Regions from separate parts of the Bacillus sp. 05T21 genome, predicted to be linked through region 1. Evidence: riboswitches for the same ligand, from Rfam matches in the RefSeq annotation. Region 1 holds a riboswitch; each other region holds the start of a gene.
The links. A riboswitch is a leader RNA that binds a small molecule or an ion and turns the genes downstream of it on or off. The one in region 1 is predicted to bind magnesium.

Region 1 (4,224 bases):
CTCCATTTGATTTTGTGGCATGGAGTCTCACACAATTCAATTCTGTCAAAGAGTTAAAGAACTCTGTAGATAGTATTTCCTTTTGGGGTGTACCATTACCTGTTTTAGGGGGTACTCCACCGCTACATTGGATTTTAGCGGATAAATGGGGAGATTGTATTGTACTAGAGCCGACAACTGAAGGACTAAAGATATATGATAATCCTCTTGGGGTAATGACCAATAGTCCTGAGTTTAACTGGCATCTACAAAATTTAAGACAATATATCGGTCTTAAATCGCAGCCATATGCGCCAACACAATGGGGGAATGTACCATTAAGTGCTTTTGGACAAGGTTCAGGATCGATGGGACTCCCTGGGGATTTCACCCCACCATCAAGGTTTGTTCGGGCAGCATATGGCAAACAAAATATTCAAGGTATAGATAATGAAGAAGAGGGCATATCGGCCATTTTTCATATCTTATCAAATTGTGAGGTTCCAAAAGGTGGAGTAATAACGGAAGAAGGTACATTAGATAATAACATTTATACAAGCGCAATGTGTATAGAGTCTGGTACATATTATTACCATACCTATGATTGTAGACAAATTATAGCTATTCATTTATTTCATGAAAATTAAGATACAGATGAAATTAAAGCTTATCCGTTCCAGCGGAAACATAAGATATTTTATGAAAACTAATCAGATTTGGAATAACAAAAAAAAGAAAACTTAATTAAGTTTTCTTTTTTTATAGGCGACATGACAATACAAAAGTGGTCCAATTAAATTCAATATAAGAAAAATAACAAGTCAATATATTTCTAATCATTTTAGGTGAAGGGTATGTGATTGAGATGAATAATACATATAATGAAAAGACACATACATCGATTAAACAATTATTTAATAAGTTTTCACCAAAAGCTCCTGCCTTTTTTTTGTATTAAAATTAATATTCATACAGTTAAAAACCTAATTAGAAATTATTTGAACATAGATTGCTCAATGAGGTTAAATTTTATAATCTCCGAAAAATAGAATTATATAAAAATTATATATTATAATTATTAAACTTAATTTTATTGAAAATTGAAATATTAAGCAATATTCCTATTGCTATTAAATTGACCATTAAAGAACTTCCACCAAAACTAACAAATGGAAATGGAGTACCCGTAAGAGGAAATAGTCCCGTAATACCACCTAAATTTACAATGGATTGCATACCAATCATACATCCTATACCAATTGCTATAAAACTTCCGAATGGATCTACACATAGTTGTGCAATTTTTAAGGAACGAAGAACGATAGTCAAAACCCCTGCCAATACAATAAATACACCAATAAACCCTAGTTCTTCAGAAACTATTGCCATTATAAAATCAGTATGTGGTTCTGGAAGATAACCGGTTTTTTGAATGCTATTTCCGAATCCACGTCCAGTAATTCCTCCAGAGCCAATGGCAATAAAAGAATTTACAAGCTGATATCCTTTTCCTTGCGCATCAACAAAGGGATTGAGAATTGTAGTAATACGTGTCTTTTGAACTTCTGACAAGCTAAATTGAATTAAAAAGTACAAAAAAGGTAACCAAAAAATAGAACTGATTATAATTCTTTTAATTAATAGATTTACATTTATTCCAGAGCAAAGAAATATGCTAAAACCTATACCTAATATTAAAAGTGCAGATCCTAAGTTTGGCTGTTTATAGATTAGAAAAAAAATTGCAGCTAAAAAAAATAAAAGTTTTCCGCTACCACTCCAAATCTTTTTAGCTTGTTCTTGTCGTAATGCAAAAAAACGGGCTGTTACAAGTATTGTTCCTAATTTAAGAAATTCAGCTGGCTGTATTCCAAAGATCCATGATTGAGCATTATTTACCACTTTTCCTTTCCACAAAACCATAATTAATAAAAAAATTCCCCCAACCATAATACAGATAGAGACTATTCGTTTTTTCCATATTTCATATGGGAGAATAGCACAAACTATTAACCCAATTGTTCCTAAAAATAGCTTTGTTAATTGAGAATCAACAAAATGCCTACTGTTATAACCGTAATGTTGAACAGCAACAATGGAGCTCGCGCTATACATCATGATAATACCTAAAGTACATGTTATGAATAGAGGGAGGAGCAATAGATAATCGAGTTTTAATATTTTTTTCATTTTAATATCCTCCTGATTTACATTAACACTTAATATTACATTTGCTAATGAGTAGAATCTTGTTCTCATCAACTACTAAATAGTATTCTTGTTTTGAAAGATTCTATAGCTTACACCCTGTTTTCTTACGCAAAAATCCCCCCTAGTTACATACTAGGGGGGATTTAAATTGGCATGACTAAATAAAGCTTTCCTCCCCCTAGTAGAGCTTTGGCACTATACAACGTAAAGTAATGGAAATTGATTACTTAGCTATCTTAAGAAGAGCCTTAATCCGACAATTCCTGTTCTACCCATTGGCGTCTTTCGACATTTTTGGGCAATAGCCTGTGTTTGTATAGGAGCCTCACCTAACAGGTTTAGCAATATAAATTTTATGTATTTGTTTCGTGTAGCCAGCATAAATACTTTTTTTTTGCTTGTCAAGTAAGCATATTGCTAATTTTATATTCTTTATTGTTTTATGAATTTTGAGAAATAATGCAAGAAAATGTATTTAATCATCTCGTATAGATACTTATTTTCGGCCTGTAGTGTATAATTTGATTAAGTAGTTTAATCATATAAATTTGATAAACAGTAAAGAAGATTTTAATCATAAAATAAGATTTTTGAAGAATTTTCTTTGAAGTACGGTATGACTAATAATTCAACTCCTGCTATAAAGTTACAAATAAATCATAAACAATAAGTTTCCTATACGAAATTTCATATATTTTATAACGTTTCTTCGAACTAATTGTATATAAATTTTATATCTTTTAAGTTGAATTTCAAATTTACAATAGAGTCGAATTACATTTCTCTAAAAAAGAATTTATTATGAATCGAATCGAAAGTTAGTTGACAAATATTAAATTCTGGTTTAAATTTTGAAGTAATTCAATAATCTTTGTTAGGTGAGGCTCCTGTATAGAGAAACGCTGCTGCCCAAAAATGTCGAGAGACGCCAATGGGTCAACAGGAACGGTCGGATTAAGGCCCTTTTTAATGTAGCTGGTTATAAAAACCTATGCTATACAGTGCTAAAACTCAACGAGGGAGTGGTATACGATTTGATAGAAAGGCACCTCTGGGATTTTTGCAGAGCTGTCTTAATAATCATTTATTTGTATTGTAAAAAACCTTTACTCCTTTTTGAGTAAAGGTTTTTTTGTTTAATGTTATTTATTTTTATCTTGTCTATATTCAAAAAGGAGGTAGTTCTAAATAATAAATTGATTGCAATGTAACTATTAATGCTCTAATAAAAATTTTAGACAGATAAAATAACACAAAACCACTCATGAAACTCTAGAGTCTCCCTTAGCAATATAAGGAGGAGTTAACATGAAGAAATTATTAAATGAATTACTTGTAACCCAAAATAATTTGGATGCAGAGAAAGTTTTACGTCATCCGTCGTATGATGTTGCACAAGAAGTAAAACGGTTTTCAATTGAAGATCAAGTCATATTACTAGATAAGATTCCTGTATTAAAAAGCTCAAAAATTCTTCAACATTTGAGTACAGAAGAAAAATATAATATCTTAATTCACTTATCTGAAAACAAAGCTAAAAAGTTACTAGATTTACAACCGATTGATGAAACAGTAGATCTACTTCTAGCGGTTCATCCGGAAAAACAAGCTAGATTAATGGCGTATTTAAATAAAATCACAAAACATAATGTAAAAAAATTAATGGCTTTCAAACCTGAAACGGCAGGAAGTCTTGTCACAAGTGATTTTGTTGCAGTTAGAGGGAATTGGTCAGTAAAAATGACATTGAAGTACATTAGGGAGCATTCTGAAAATGTAGAATCAATATCTTATATCTATGTTCTTGATAGTCATGGTTATCTTAAAGGAATCGTTTCCATACATGAGTTATTACTAGCAGCAGATGAAGAAATATTATCTACTATCATGATTCAAGAGGTAATTTCAGTACACGCTGAAGTTGATCAGCAAGAAGTTGTAAAAAAGCTACTGAATTATAATTTAGCAGCATTACCCGTAACAACAGCAAATAATGAAATGATTGGTATTATAACATTTGATGACGTAATGAAT
Region 2 (4,224 bases), on a different contig from region 1:
CTGTACATCAAGAATTTGAAATGGTATAATTTTCATAATAGACAAGTGAAAGTTTCTAAAACAATCTTGTTCTCTGAAAACATAATACATATGAGGTTGGAGTAACAAATTCTTCTACTCCGTAAAATGTATTGAGTCGTCAAGCACAAGACGCTAAAACACATTTGAGAACTACTAATCTGACTCGTTTGGTAATAGAACGAGTGCCGTATCTGCTATATGCACTGGATACGGAGTGGTGATGGCACACCGCAATCTTGCACGTCAGCGATACTAGAAATAGACTTCGCCTTTGGTAGCAAGAATCCCACTGACGTTAGTCAGCTTGTGGCTTTAGCCGTGGGAGCCTCAAGGGAACGAACCTAGGTATAGAAACTTAGTATAAATTTTTTATAAGCCTAATAACATTTTTGCAATGGTAAAGTACAGAATTAACCCCGTCCCATCGACTAATGTCGTAATGAACGGACCTGAAATAACAGCTGGATCCAACTTTAACTTATTTAGAATCAAGGGTAATACAGATGAAACAATAGACGACCAAATAACAATGAATAATCCAGTTATAGCTACAACTTGTGCGACTTCTGTACCTACGCCTAAAGTGTACGCACGAATTAATGCCGCCACGGCTAATGTAAGCCCAAGTAAAATACCTACTAATGCTTCTTTTTTCATAACACGAAATATATCTTTAAATTTCACCTCATTTAGAGCTACAGCACGAACCAATGTAGTTACGACCTGTGTACCTGTATTTCCACCAGTTCCAATTAACAATGGAATAAAGAAAGCCAGTGCTACTACATGAGTCAAAGTTTCTTCATAATGTCGAAGTACAGAACCAGTATATGCTTCCGCTACAAACAGAAGTAATAACCAACCTATACGTTTACGGTATATTTGCCAAATAGAGGTTTCAAAATATGGCTTATCTAATGGGGTGCTCCCTCCTAATTTTTGAATATCTTCAGTTGCTTCTTCTTCGAAAACATCCATTGCATCATCAAAGGTTATGATACCTATCATCCGATTATCTATCGTTGTTACAGGTATAGCAGATAAATCATAATCCATTAGCTTTTGTACAGCTTCCTGTTGGTCTAGATCCACTGAAACTGAAATGACATCTGATGCCATTATTGATGATAAATTCTTATCATCAGAAGCTAGCAATAATTCACGAATAGAAACAATTCCATTAAGCTGACCACGCGTATCAAGAACATAAATATACGAAATTGATTCTACCCCTGCCCCAATTTTTCTAATATGCGACAGCGTATCTTTCACTTTCCAATTTTCCCTGGCGGCAATATAGTCAATTGTCATCAGACTGCCCGCTGTTCCAGATTGAAAAACCAGCAGACTTCTAATTCTTTGTTGAGATTCTTCAGACATAAGTTGTATCAGCTTTTTAGCCTGAAGTGCATGAATTGAAAGAATTACATCAACAAGGTCATCAATAGATTGCCTTGCTAATAGCTCTTCACCTTTATCCAAAGGCAAATTGGTACAAATATTATATTGCTCCTCTGGAGTAAGGTAACTAAGAATTTTCGCACCTTTTTCAGTAGGAAAATATTTCATTAAAGATATCTGATCTTTATGATGAAAATCTTTCATTTCCATTGCAATATCATAGGATTGAGTTTTTATAAGCTCTTGCACTAAGTGTATGTCTTGTGTCTTTAATAATTGTTGCAAACATTTTTTCATCGTAATTCCTCCTTAAGGACAATGGTACTTGTTATCATTTTCCCACTTCTGGGAAAACAAATTTCTTAATAAATATGGGATCAATATCATCAATCATTAGTTTTCCCCCCTTTTATTAGAGATTTATTACAAATAAAATTTTGCATATAAAAAACCTCCCCTAGTGATTCAACTAAAGGAGGTCGATTTAAAAAAGACATAGCTAAATAAAGCTCATTCCCCCTAGTTGAGTTTTGGCACTATACAACGTAAAGGATGAATGATTCATCACTTAGCTATCTTAAGAAGAGCCTTAATCCGACAATTCCTGTTCTACCCATTGGCATCTTTCGATATTTTTGGGCAATAGCCTGTGTTTGTATAGGAGCCTCACCTAACAGGTTATAAATATTTAAAATTTTTTGTTTGTTTCGTGTTAAAGCATATCCACTATTTTTGAACTTGTCAAGTAATAAAAAAACCTATTTCTTCACTTTTTGATATCATAACATTCCCAAACCACAGATATAAACATCTGTATAATACTTTATTTTTATACAACGAATTTTACAATTTATGCAATAATTTTTATAAACTATAAACTATTAAATTAATTTATTTTTTTATTATTACACGTGTCCTGATGCTTTATTATTGAAGATTATTGTCCGGAAAAATTTTAAAAAACAAAAAACGCCCAATAGATAACAAAAATTTCAACTTGATTTCCTCTCACTTTCGATATAACCTGTATCTTGAAAAGGGATGAATTTTAAACTCATTATTTTCACATTAGATAAACACGCAAAATATAATTTGCTTATTAGTGCAATTAAAATATGTCTCTGTTGAGTGAGGCTCCTGTATAGTATCTACTATGCACAACCTGATATAGAAAGTGTTCAACAGATTTCGCAAGATTTAAAACAGGAATTACAGAAAAACAAACATTTTTAATGTATTTCATTCCAAATAAGATTTATACAGATAAAATGATATATAGATTTTCCATATGGATTCATCGAAATATTTGAAATTTAAATGCAAAAAAGTAGAAAGCATTCTTGCTAACAAGAATGCTTTCTGTTTTACACGATTTTTCTAGTATTTATTTATTTTTATTAAAAAAGATATAACTAGGGTCATAAAATAACCATTGATTATCACCAATACTTAACCATCCATTTTGTTCCTTATATACAGAATATGATTCATTTTTATTTAGTTTACGAATTACTTCATAAGTCGTCCCAGGTCCCTTGCGCAGATTTACACCAGAACCAGTTATGGTAACAACACCTATTGAATTATTGTTATCATTATTTAATACATGTAGCATTCTATTCAGAAAGGCAGCAGCTTCTCCGCGAGTGGCTGTACCTTTGGGCATAAATTCGTTTTTTTCATTTCCTTTTACAATCCCTAGTCCATAAACACGTTGTACAGCCTGTTTATCATACGCTAAGTTCTGATCAGTAAAAGGCAAGTCTACTAGCTTTCCAATAATATTTTTATACTGTAACGCTCGATCAATCATAATGACCACTTCATCACGCTTAATTGTGTCATTTGGAGCAAAAATATTTTTTCCCCTACCACTAATGATTCCAGCTGCTGCTGCACGATTAATTCCATCTATTAATGAGGGGTGTGCCGTATTAAGATCCGTAAAGTTTGAAGTACCCTCAGGCAACTTTAAGGATCTAGTAATAAATGTTGCAAATTCTGCTCGAGTAACAAGACGATCCGGCCAATATGAACCTTGTCCATCCCCTACCATAATCCCTTGCGATGCTAATTCACGAATATCCTTTTCATACCAACCACCGGTAATATCATCTTTATTGTTAGCGTTATAATAGTTTTTTGTACCAACTAAGAAATCATTCCAAGTATCTCTTTTAATCATTTTTGATGGACAAATTTTCCCGCTCCAATTTTGATGTTTAACCACATGATCTATAGTAATATCTAACTCCCTCATCAAATATGCTGTTAATTTACGAGCGTTATCCACAGCTTTATCATAGTTCCCATCACTATTTACAGCAATTTCAATTGCAATGGATTGTCTATTTCCAGTTCCATTCGTTCCATCACCTGCATGCCAACCGTTCTCATCTAAAGGTAGATGTTGATAAATCTCTTTATCATCCACTGTAAAGTGCCACGAAGCAGCACGATCTGTATTCCCTGTTGCTTGATTATATAAATATTGTGCGTGATTTTTTGCACCTGCCCCTGGGCTCTCATTATCTGTTTCATGAATTGTAATATATTTTGCATTCATCGCATATCCAGGACGAATATTATCGTTACCTTTTGGAACAATCCATTCTGTAAATGGTACACCATATATATTACTAGTAGTAGCTCTTTGTTTGATAAGTGAAGGCTTTGACCCTTTAAATTTTACAGAAGGCGACTTTATCCATTTGATTTCACCATCAGTTTGTATTTGAAACCAATCACCTGCCTGTGTTATAGCATCTAGTGTTTGGGGTTCTAAACTACCATTTTCTTTAA
Region 3 (4,224 bases), on a different contig from region 1:
GCTTAGTGGTAATGCTTGTAAACCAATTGCTGCACCAAGTGGTGAGAATGGAATGTAAATTCCGATTGCCATAATACAAGCGGTTAATACAAGAACTGGTATTGATGCTGTACTTTTAATAAACGGAATTTTCTGTGTTCTGATCATATGGACAATTAATGTTTGAGTTAGTAACCCGACGACAAACCAACCAGATTGGAATAGTGATTGTTCTCCAGGTGTATTTGCACCGAATACATTCCACATGACAACGAATGTGATAATATCGAATATAGAGCTAATTGGACCGATGCAAATAATGAAGTTACGCAAGTTTGCAGTATCCCATTTTCTAGGCTTCTCTAGAAATTCCTTATCCATTTTATCCCATGGAATTGAAAGCTGTGAAATATCATAAAGTAAGTTTTGAATTAAGAGATGAATTGCAAGCATCGGTAAAAATGGAATGAAAGCACTTGCTATTAATACACTAAATACATTTCCGAAGTTAGAGCTCGCCGTCATTTTGATATATTTTAAAATATTGCCGAACGTAGTACGTCCCTCTAAAATACCTGCTTCTAATATAGTTAAACTTTTTTCGAGTAAAATAATATCAGAAGATTCTTTTGCGATATCGGTAGCGGTATCAACAGATATTCCAACGTCAGCTTCACGTAATGCCACGGCATCGTTAATGCCATCGCCCATGTAACCTACAGTATGACCATTACCTTGTAATACGTGAATAATACGAGATTTTTGCATTGGATTTAGTTTTGCGAACACTGTTGTTTCTTCTGCCAGTTTTGCTAATGCTTTATCTGGTAAAGAATCGATTTCGTAACCGAGGACAGGCTCTCCTATATTTAATCCAACGTCTTTACAAACCTTTCTTGTAACAATTTCGTTATCACCAGTTAAGATTTTCACTTGTACGCCGTGTTTTTGCAATGCTTGAATTGCAGAAGCAGCAGATGGTTTTGGTGGATCTAAAAAGCCGATATATCCAGTAAGGATCATAGCGGATTCATCTTGTACTGCATAAGCTTTATGATAAGGTTTGTTATCTTTCTTGTATGCTACAGCGATGACACGCATTCCTTCACTATTTAAAGTTTCGCTAAGATGTTTTACATTTGCTCTCATTTCTTCAGTGAGAGGGACAATTTGTCCATCAACTTCAGTGTAATTACAGATTGATAAAATTTCTTCTACGGCACCTTTACAAACCATTGTATGTTCACCTGAAATATCTTTCACGATGACAGACATACGACGACGAGCAAAATCGAATGGAATTTCATCTAGCTTTTGAAAAGCTGATGGATCAAATTTATGGTTTTCCTCTGTATGTTCAATAACAGCTTTATCTATTAAATTTTTCAATCCCGTTTGATAGAAGCTATTTAAATAGGCAAAGTGTAATACACGATCGCATTCATTTCCGTTAGGATCTAAATGACGAACTAGGACAACTTTATCTTCTGTTAAAGTTCCAGTTTTATCTGTGCAAAGAATGTTCATAGCACCTAAGTTTTGAATAGAGTTGAGCTGTTTTACAATTACTTTTTGTTTAGACATGTTAACGGCACCTTTAGCTAAATTAGCAGTTACAATCATTGGCAGCATTTCAGGTGTAAGACCAACTGCAACAGCAATAGCAAAGAAGAAAGCTTCTTGCCAATCTCCTTTTGTGAATCCATTAATGAGAAGGACAATGGGTGCCATAATAAGCATGAATGTGATTAAGAGCCAACTTACTTTGTTTACGCCTTTATCAAAGCTTGTTTCTGCACGTTTTCCGATAACCTTTTTTGCTAAAGAGCCGAAATACGTATCCGTACTAGTTGAAACAACAACAGCTTTTGCGCTACCGCTAACAATATTTGTACCCATAAAGCAAAGGTTTTCCATATCGAGCGGATTGTAATTTTTTTTCATGTTTTTCGGTAATATATGTTTATTTTCCGTATGGTAGCAGTTTTCGTATTTTTCTACAGGAAGTGCTTCCCCGGTTAAAGAAGACTGATTAACAAATAAATCTTTTGCGGATAAAATACGCACATCAGCTGGCACGATATCACCAGCTGAAAGTGAAATAATATCGCCAGGTACAAGTTCTTCAATTGGAATTTCTGTTGTGTAATTTCGATTTAAATTTGTTACGTTTTTTGTTTCGTGTACAAATCCATCTATTCTAAAGACACTCGCAGTTGTTCGAACCATAGCCTTTAACTTATCCGCCGCTTTCTGAGAGCGGAATTCTTGTAAAAAGCGAATCGTTGCACTTAGCAGTACCATTACAGATACGACAATTGTTCCTTGTATATCATCTGTGAAAAAAGAGAGTGCTCCAAGAGCTAACAAAACAAAAATAAATGGATTTTTAAATGCCAGCAGAAATTGAATATACCATGGCAATGTTTTATTATGAGCAATTTCGTTCGGACCGTATAAAGAAAGTCTACGAGACGCTTCTTGTTTAGAGAGACCATCTTGTGTTGTTTCTAAGAGTTTTAACGCAGAGTTTACATCCTGTGTTGCAACTTCCACTAATAATTCGTTATTTGCTTTCATGCTATCTTGATCGTAAGCATGCTTTGTTTCTTGTCTTTGTAAATTTAACATTGGTAGTTCCTCCTCTTTCATGAAGGAGGAAACAATCTGTTACTCGACTATTTAAAATTGGGAGGAACAGCTTCTTTCCTACCTACATGGTGAAATATTAACGTAAAACATATGGGTATCTGGGCCGAATCATCACTTGCCACTGTTCCTCACCTCCGTACAATTAGTAGTTTCTGAATATGCTATGTTTGTTTCATAGTAAGGTGCATAAAGACATAAAAAAGACCTTTACTCAAAACGAGTAAAGGTCTGAATTCGTAGTCAAAAAGAGTCAACAACAAAGACTGTTAGTAAACATAGATAAAAACAGTTTTTGTGTATGACAAAACATACGCACCTCTCCCTCGTTGAGTTTTAGCACTGTATAGCATAGGTACTGAAACCAGCTACGTTAAGAAAGGCCTTCATTCCGACCTTTCCTGTTGACCCATTGGCGTCTCTCGACATTTTTGGGCAGCAGCGTTTCTCTATACAGGAGCCTCACCTAACAGAGACCATATTCAATTACAAGTTGAATGTTAGCACTGTAAAATCGTAGTGTCAATATCTTTTTAATCTATTTTTTTGAAAAATCAAATAGATTTATGATGGCTATATAGTAGGAAATAAGCGGAGTTTTTGAAATAAGGCGGGAAAATAAATACTTTAATGAACATAAATAAAAAGCACTGTAATCAGTGCTTTTTTATTTTAGATTATGAGATTGTAGCATTTTCAAAAATAACAATTTCTGAACTGTTTGTTGTTGAAACGCGTTGTGCGTAATATGTTAAAGCTGAAGAAATATATGTTGGTAACGAATCATTTGTATGTGTTGTTGTATATTCATGGATTAATTCTTTTAAAGTCGTCCATTCTAATTGTGCTGGGTGATCAGAAACGAAAGAACTTACCCAGCGATCAAATGAAGATGAAAAATCAGTTTGTAAACGAAATGCTTCTTTCATAATAAAACGCTCCCTTAAAATGTAGTATAATCATTTTAACATAAAACACGAACGATTACTAAGTTTTTTGATTATAATGTTCGTGTTATATAGTTGTCTAGATGATTGGTTATGTAAATTCGATTTGCCATTTGAAATAACATTCCGTAAGATGAAAGATAGATTATATAAAGAGCTGGAGGAAAGAAAGTGGAATTTGTATTTTTAGGAACTGGTGCAGGTGTTCCTTCGAAAGGAAGGAATGTTTCAGCAATTGCTCTGCAATTGCTAGAAGAACGAGGACAGACTTGGTTATTTGATTGTGGCGAGGCGACGCAACATCAAATATTACATACATCAGTACGTCCACGCCGCATTGAAAAAATATTTATTACGCATTTACATGGTGATCATATTTTTGGGTTGCCTGGTTTATTAGGAAGCCGTTCGTTTCAAGGAGGGACTACACCTTTAACAGTGTATGGACCAAAAGGAATTAAACAATTTATTGAAGTGGCATTATCAGTAAGTACGACACATGTTAAATATCCGCTTGAAATCGTTGAGATTACGGAAGAAGGTATTGTGTTTGAGGATAATGAATTTTGTGTAGAAACAAAAAGGTTATCACATGGAATTGAATGTTTCGGATATCGAATTGTAGAGAAAGATATACAGGGAGCTCTTT
Region 4 (4,224 bases), on a different contig from region 1:
ACAAGTGAGGAACAAAAGTGGATTAAAGAATATATGCTTCCTACATATTTAGAGCCAGATTTATTTTTGGGGAAAAGTCCTTTCGTTCAAAAACCTTCGTTCGGTAGGGAAGGTGACACGATTACGATTCGTGATAAGGATACAAATATTATGATTCGAAATGCACATGAAACGTATAAATCGTCACTGCCTATATTTCAGAAATATACAGAGCTTCCAGTTGTATTTTTGGAAACTGAAAAAGGAATTGAGAAGCTGTCGTACGTGTTTGGGGCTTTTTTAATTGCTGGAAAAGCGAGCAGCATCGGTATACGTGCCGGGGAAAAAATTACGGGAAATGAATCGTATTATTTACCGGTAGGTATTAAGAAGGAGGAAAATAAATGATTAATTTTTTACTATATTTAGCAGTATCACTTGTACTTTTGTGTATCGGTCTTTTTCTTATGGAAGTGACAACGAAAGTTAAGGAATTTAAGTTAATGGCTCAAGGGAATAAAGCGGTAAGCTATGTACTTGGAGGAAGACTACTTGGTCTTGCTATCGTTTTATATTCAACGGCTGCTAATTCTATTTCAATTCTTGATATGGTTTCATGGGGAGCTGTTGGGATCTTAGCTCAAATTATTGTCTTTTATTTAGCGGAATGGCTTACACCACGTTTTAATATTAATAAAAGTCTTGAAGAAGATAATCAAGCAGTTGGTCTTTTCCTTATGTTTTTATCACTTTCCATCGGAATTGTAATTGCTGGTTGTGTAACGTATTAAAACCCTTACATTTTAACGTAAGGGTTTTATTTTTCATTTGCTAATTTTTTGCAATATGTGTTCAATTAATTTATGTAGCCGAACGCTGAGCAGGATGCGTATTAGTGTACTAAACTCGAGATAGTTATTGTAATAAGGAAAAGTTTCCATACAAAGTGTTGACATCTATTTTAAATAAGAGTAACATTTTCTATGTAATTATAATAAGTCTCTGTTAGGTGAGGCTCCTGTATAGAGAAATGCTACTGCCCAAAAATGTCGAGAGACGCCAATGGGTCAACAGGAATGATCGAATTAAGGTTTTTCTTAACGTAGCTGGTAATGAACCTATGCTATACAGTGCTAAAACTCGGCGAGGGAGAGGTCCATAGATTTCTAATTGTATTATATTAGGAATCGCTTATTTGTGTATGCAAAGACCTTTGCTCTCTTATGAGTAAGGGTCTTTTTTGTTAGCAAGCTATGAGTAATTTCATAGTATAGATTATAACTAAAAAATTAAAGAGGAGGTGAGGAGCATGTCAAATTCTGACTCGGTTCCGTTACCCATATACTTCAAATCAAAAATATATGATGTAGGCAGGAAACGACTTGTTCCTCCCTCTATATTTATCATAATGTAGCGTTTATTCGAGTATTTAAGCGCTAGACACTTTCACAGTAAAGTGGATAAATTGAGAAACAAAGCGTTTCTTCCTATGTTGTAAAGGAGGAGACGATAATATGTTATATGTAAATAAGAGTGTGGGTAACACTTCGTATAAATTAAGTAAAAAAGCAATGAAAGAACAAACAATGCTTCAAAAAAATAAAGATTTATTAATTGAAATCGCAACAAGAGATGTAAAATCTGTATTTGCGTATTTTAAAACAACAAGAGACGGACTATCTATGAAAGAGGCACAAAAGCGTATTCAAGTATACGGCCGAAATGAATTAACTTCAAAAAGAGCGCGTATTACGGAAGTAATGATGAAGCTAAGTGGAATGATCCCAGGTCTTTCAAAACAAAATATGGGTGATGAATTACAATGTGAAACAGTTACTGTTTCTAGAGTAGCTGGCTGTAGCGTAACAGGGCTAAACAGTGAACTAAAAATGATGAAATTACCAGTACAAGAGCTTGTACCTGGAGATATGATTTTTCTTGCAGAGGGCGATACAGTGCCAGCAGATGTACGTATTATTTATGCAAATGATTTATTAGTAAATGAATCTATGCTGACAGGAAACGATGCTAGTATTGAGAAATTTGAAAGTTGCTATCATCTTGAACGTAAACGATTTATTCCATTAAAACGGATGAAAGACTATAACCCACTTGAACTTGAAAATGTATGTTTCAAAGGTACGTATATTGTTGACGGAAATGCAAAGGCTGTAGTTGTTTCGACAGGTAAAAATACGTATTCAGGAATACTTCATACTTGCTGCGGTAGAATGTCTTAATGTGTTAATGATGCTAAATATACAAAAACAATGTATAATAGACAAAGTTGAACAAAAACGTAGAATGGTAATCTATATATAACCTTACGTGATAACGTGAGGTTATTATTTTTTGTTAGTAGGAGAGGAATTATGAAAAAAGTATTATTAGTTGATGGTATGGCACTATTATTTCGTGCTTTTTACGCAACAAGTGTATATGGACAATTTATGAAACGACAAGATGGTACCCCGACGAATGGGATTCATGGTTATATGAAGCATTTATTAACAGCAACACAAGCAATCGAACCAACGCACATTGTAACGTGCTGGGATATGGGAAGTACGACATTTAGAACGGAATCTTTCTCGAATTATAAAGCAAATCGTGCAGCACCGCCGGAAGAATTAATTCCGCAATTTGATTTAGTGCAAGAAATGACTGCGAAATTATCTATGCCTGTAATCGGTATGAAAGGTTATGAAGCGGATGATTGTATCGGTACGCTTGCAAAACAATATTGCAATGAAGCGGAAGTTTATATTTTGACAGGTGATACAGATTTACTTCAACTTGTTGATACGAATGTTACAGTTATGCTTCTTCGTAAAGGAATTGGAAATTACGAGTATTACACACCGGAAAAAATCATGGAAGAGAAAGGTGTAGAACCTTGGCAAATTGTTCATGCGAAAGCTTTCATGGGTGATACAAGTGATAATTATCCGGGTGTAAAAGGTATTGGTGAAAAAACAGCGTATAAGCTGATTCAAGAATACGGGACAGTATCGGCAGTGCTAGAAAATATAGCATCATTAACGAAAGCGCAGCGCACAAAAATTGAAAGTGATTTAGAGAATTTAAATATCTCTTTACAATTAGCGCAAATTCATTGTGAAGTTCCAATTGCATGCTTATTAGAAGAAGGGTTACACACAATGGACGAAGAAAAACTACGCTTTGTTTGTAACGAAATGAATTGGGGAAGACCTGAAATATTAATTAATATGCTTTAAAGAGCATGGAAAGGTTGATCAAATATATTTTTGATTAACCTTTCTTTTTTTGTTCACAAAGTTGTCAGAAAATAAACGGAATTTTCATCTGAAGTTCAAATGGAATTCACAACAATCAATTATTATAAGAACACACAGATAATTCCTTATCTTTTATATAAACCATCCCCCAAGGAGGAAAATAAACATGCGAAAAAAAGTGAGAAAATCCTTTAAACAATTATTAATAGAAAATAAACAATCCCTACTAACTAATAAAGAGAATATGAAAGAAATTGAAGAACGGATTGAGAAACGACATGTAGCATATAATGGTGCTAATAATTAAATAAAATAAAAAAGATAGCCTATAAATAAAGGCTATCTTTTTTATTTTATATTGAAAAAACACTAGTCCTCTCTTTAATTTTGTAAGTATGCAACATATTTTTATAGTGTTTTTCTAACAATATTACCCATTTTTTGAGGTTGAAATTGGTATATACCAATTTTTAAGATTTACTATTCATAATATTACAAAAAATGTTACAATACACTCAAATTTATACTATAAAATCATTTTAATATGAAAAATTGGAATGAAAAGAAAGGAGAGGAATATGAATAAAGATGTCGCTTTGAAATGATTATTATCATTTCATTAGGAGTTGATGTAAAACGATGGAGAGGCATGAAGAACTGGATTCTATAAGAGGAATTTCTTCATTGGTAGTAATGATTGGTCATTATTTGATGATTTTCTCAGCATTTCAAAATTACAGTTATGAAGATAATAAACCATTTGTTGTATATCTATTAAAAGAAACGCCTGCACGTCTTATTTTTAGTAGTGGTAACGAATCTGTTATTATCTTTTTTGTTTTGAGTGGATTTGTTTTGTATGAATCTATTCAAAAAACAAATAGTAGCTATGGATCATACCTTTTAAAACGTATATGCAGAATATACATTCCATATATTGTGGCAATAGTCATAGCTATTATATGCCAGACTACAATAAGTAAAT

Region 2: linked by a shared signal. The riboswitch ahead of mgtE (magnesium transporter) and the one ahead of AC1DKZ_RS26695 (FtsW/RodA/SpoVE family cell cycle protein) in region 1 are both predicted to bind magnesium.
Region 3: linked by a shared signal. The riboswitch ahead of mgtA (magnesium-translocating P-type ATPase) and the one ahead of AC1DKZ_RS26695 (FtsW/RodA/SpoVE family cell cycle protein) in region 1 are both predicted to bind magnesium.
Region 4: linked by a shared signal. The riboswitch ahead of AC1DKZ_RS05340 (P-type ATPase actuator domain-containing protein) and the one ahead of AC1DKZ_RS26695 (FtsW/RodA/SpoVE family cell cycle protein) in region 1 are both predicted to bind magnesium.

Annotation. Positions count from the first base shown of each region.
Region 1 covers NZ_JBFTMD010000025.1:12,756-16,979, forward strand. Annotated here, with positions in the region: partial or broken gene AC1DKZ_RS26685 (choloylglycine hydrolase family protein) at 1-689, shown strand, start outside; partial or broken gene AC1DKZ_RS26690 (serine hydrolase) at 845-925, shown strand; gene AC1DKZ_RS26695 (FtsW/RodA/SpoVE family cell cycle protein) at 1,042-2,169, opposite strand; M-box (ykoK) riboswitch at 2,358-2,534, opposite strand; M-box (ykoK) riboswitch at 3,054-3,221, shown strand; gene mgtE (magnesium transporter) at 3,499-4,224, shown strand, end outside.
Region 2 covers NZ_JBFTMD010000017.1:99,348-103,571, reverse strand. Annotated here, with positions in the region: gene mgtE (magnesium transporter) at 391-1,719, opposite strand; M-box (ykoK) riboswitch at 1,931-2,107, opposite strand; gene AC1DKZ_RS23565 (S-layer homology domain-containing protein) at 2,807-4,224, opposite strand, start outside.
Region 3 covers NZ_JBFTMD010000001.1:472,353-476,576, reverse strand. Annotated here, with positions in the region: gene mgtA (magnesium-translocating P-type ATPase) at 1-2,610, opposite strand, end outside; M-box (ykoK) riboswitch at 2,942-3,109, opposite strand; gene AC1DKZ_RS02460 (DUF3932 family protein) at 3,306-3,557, opposite strand; gene rnz (ribonuclease Z) at 3,747-4,224, shown strand, end outside.
Region 4 covers NZ_JBFTMD010000002.1:89,728-93,951, reverse strand. Annotated here, with positions in the region: gene AC1DKZ_RS05350 (glutathionylspermidine synthase family protein) at 1-387, shown strand, start outside; gene AC1DKZ_RS05345 (DUF350 domain-containing protein) at 384-770, shown strand; M-box (ykoK) riboswitch at 974-1,139, shown strand; gene AC1DKZ_RS05340 (P-type ATPase actuator domain-containing protein) at 1,494-2,219, shown strand; gene AC1DKZ_RS05335 (5'-3' exonuclease) at 2,352-3,218, shown strand; gene AC1DKZ_RS05330 (FbpB family small basic protein) at 3,406-3,546, shown strand; gene AC1DKZ_RS05325 (acyltransferase family protein) at 3,879-4,224, shown strand, end outside.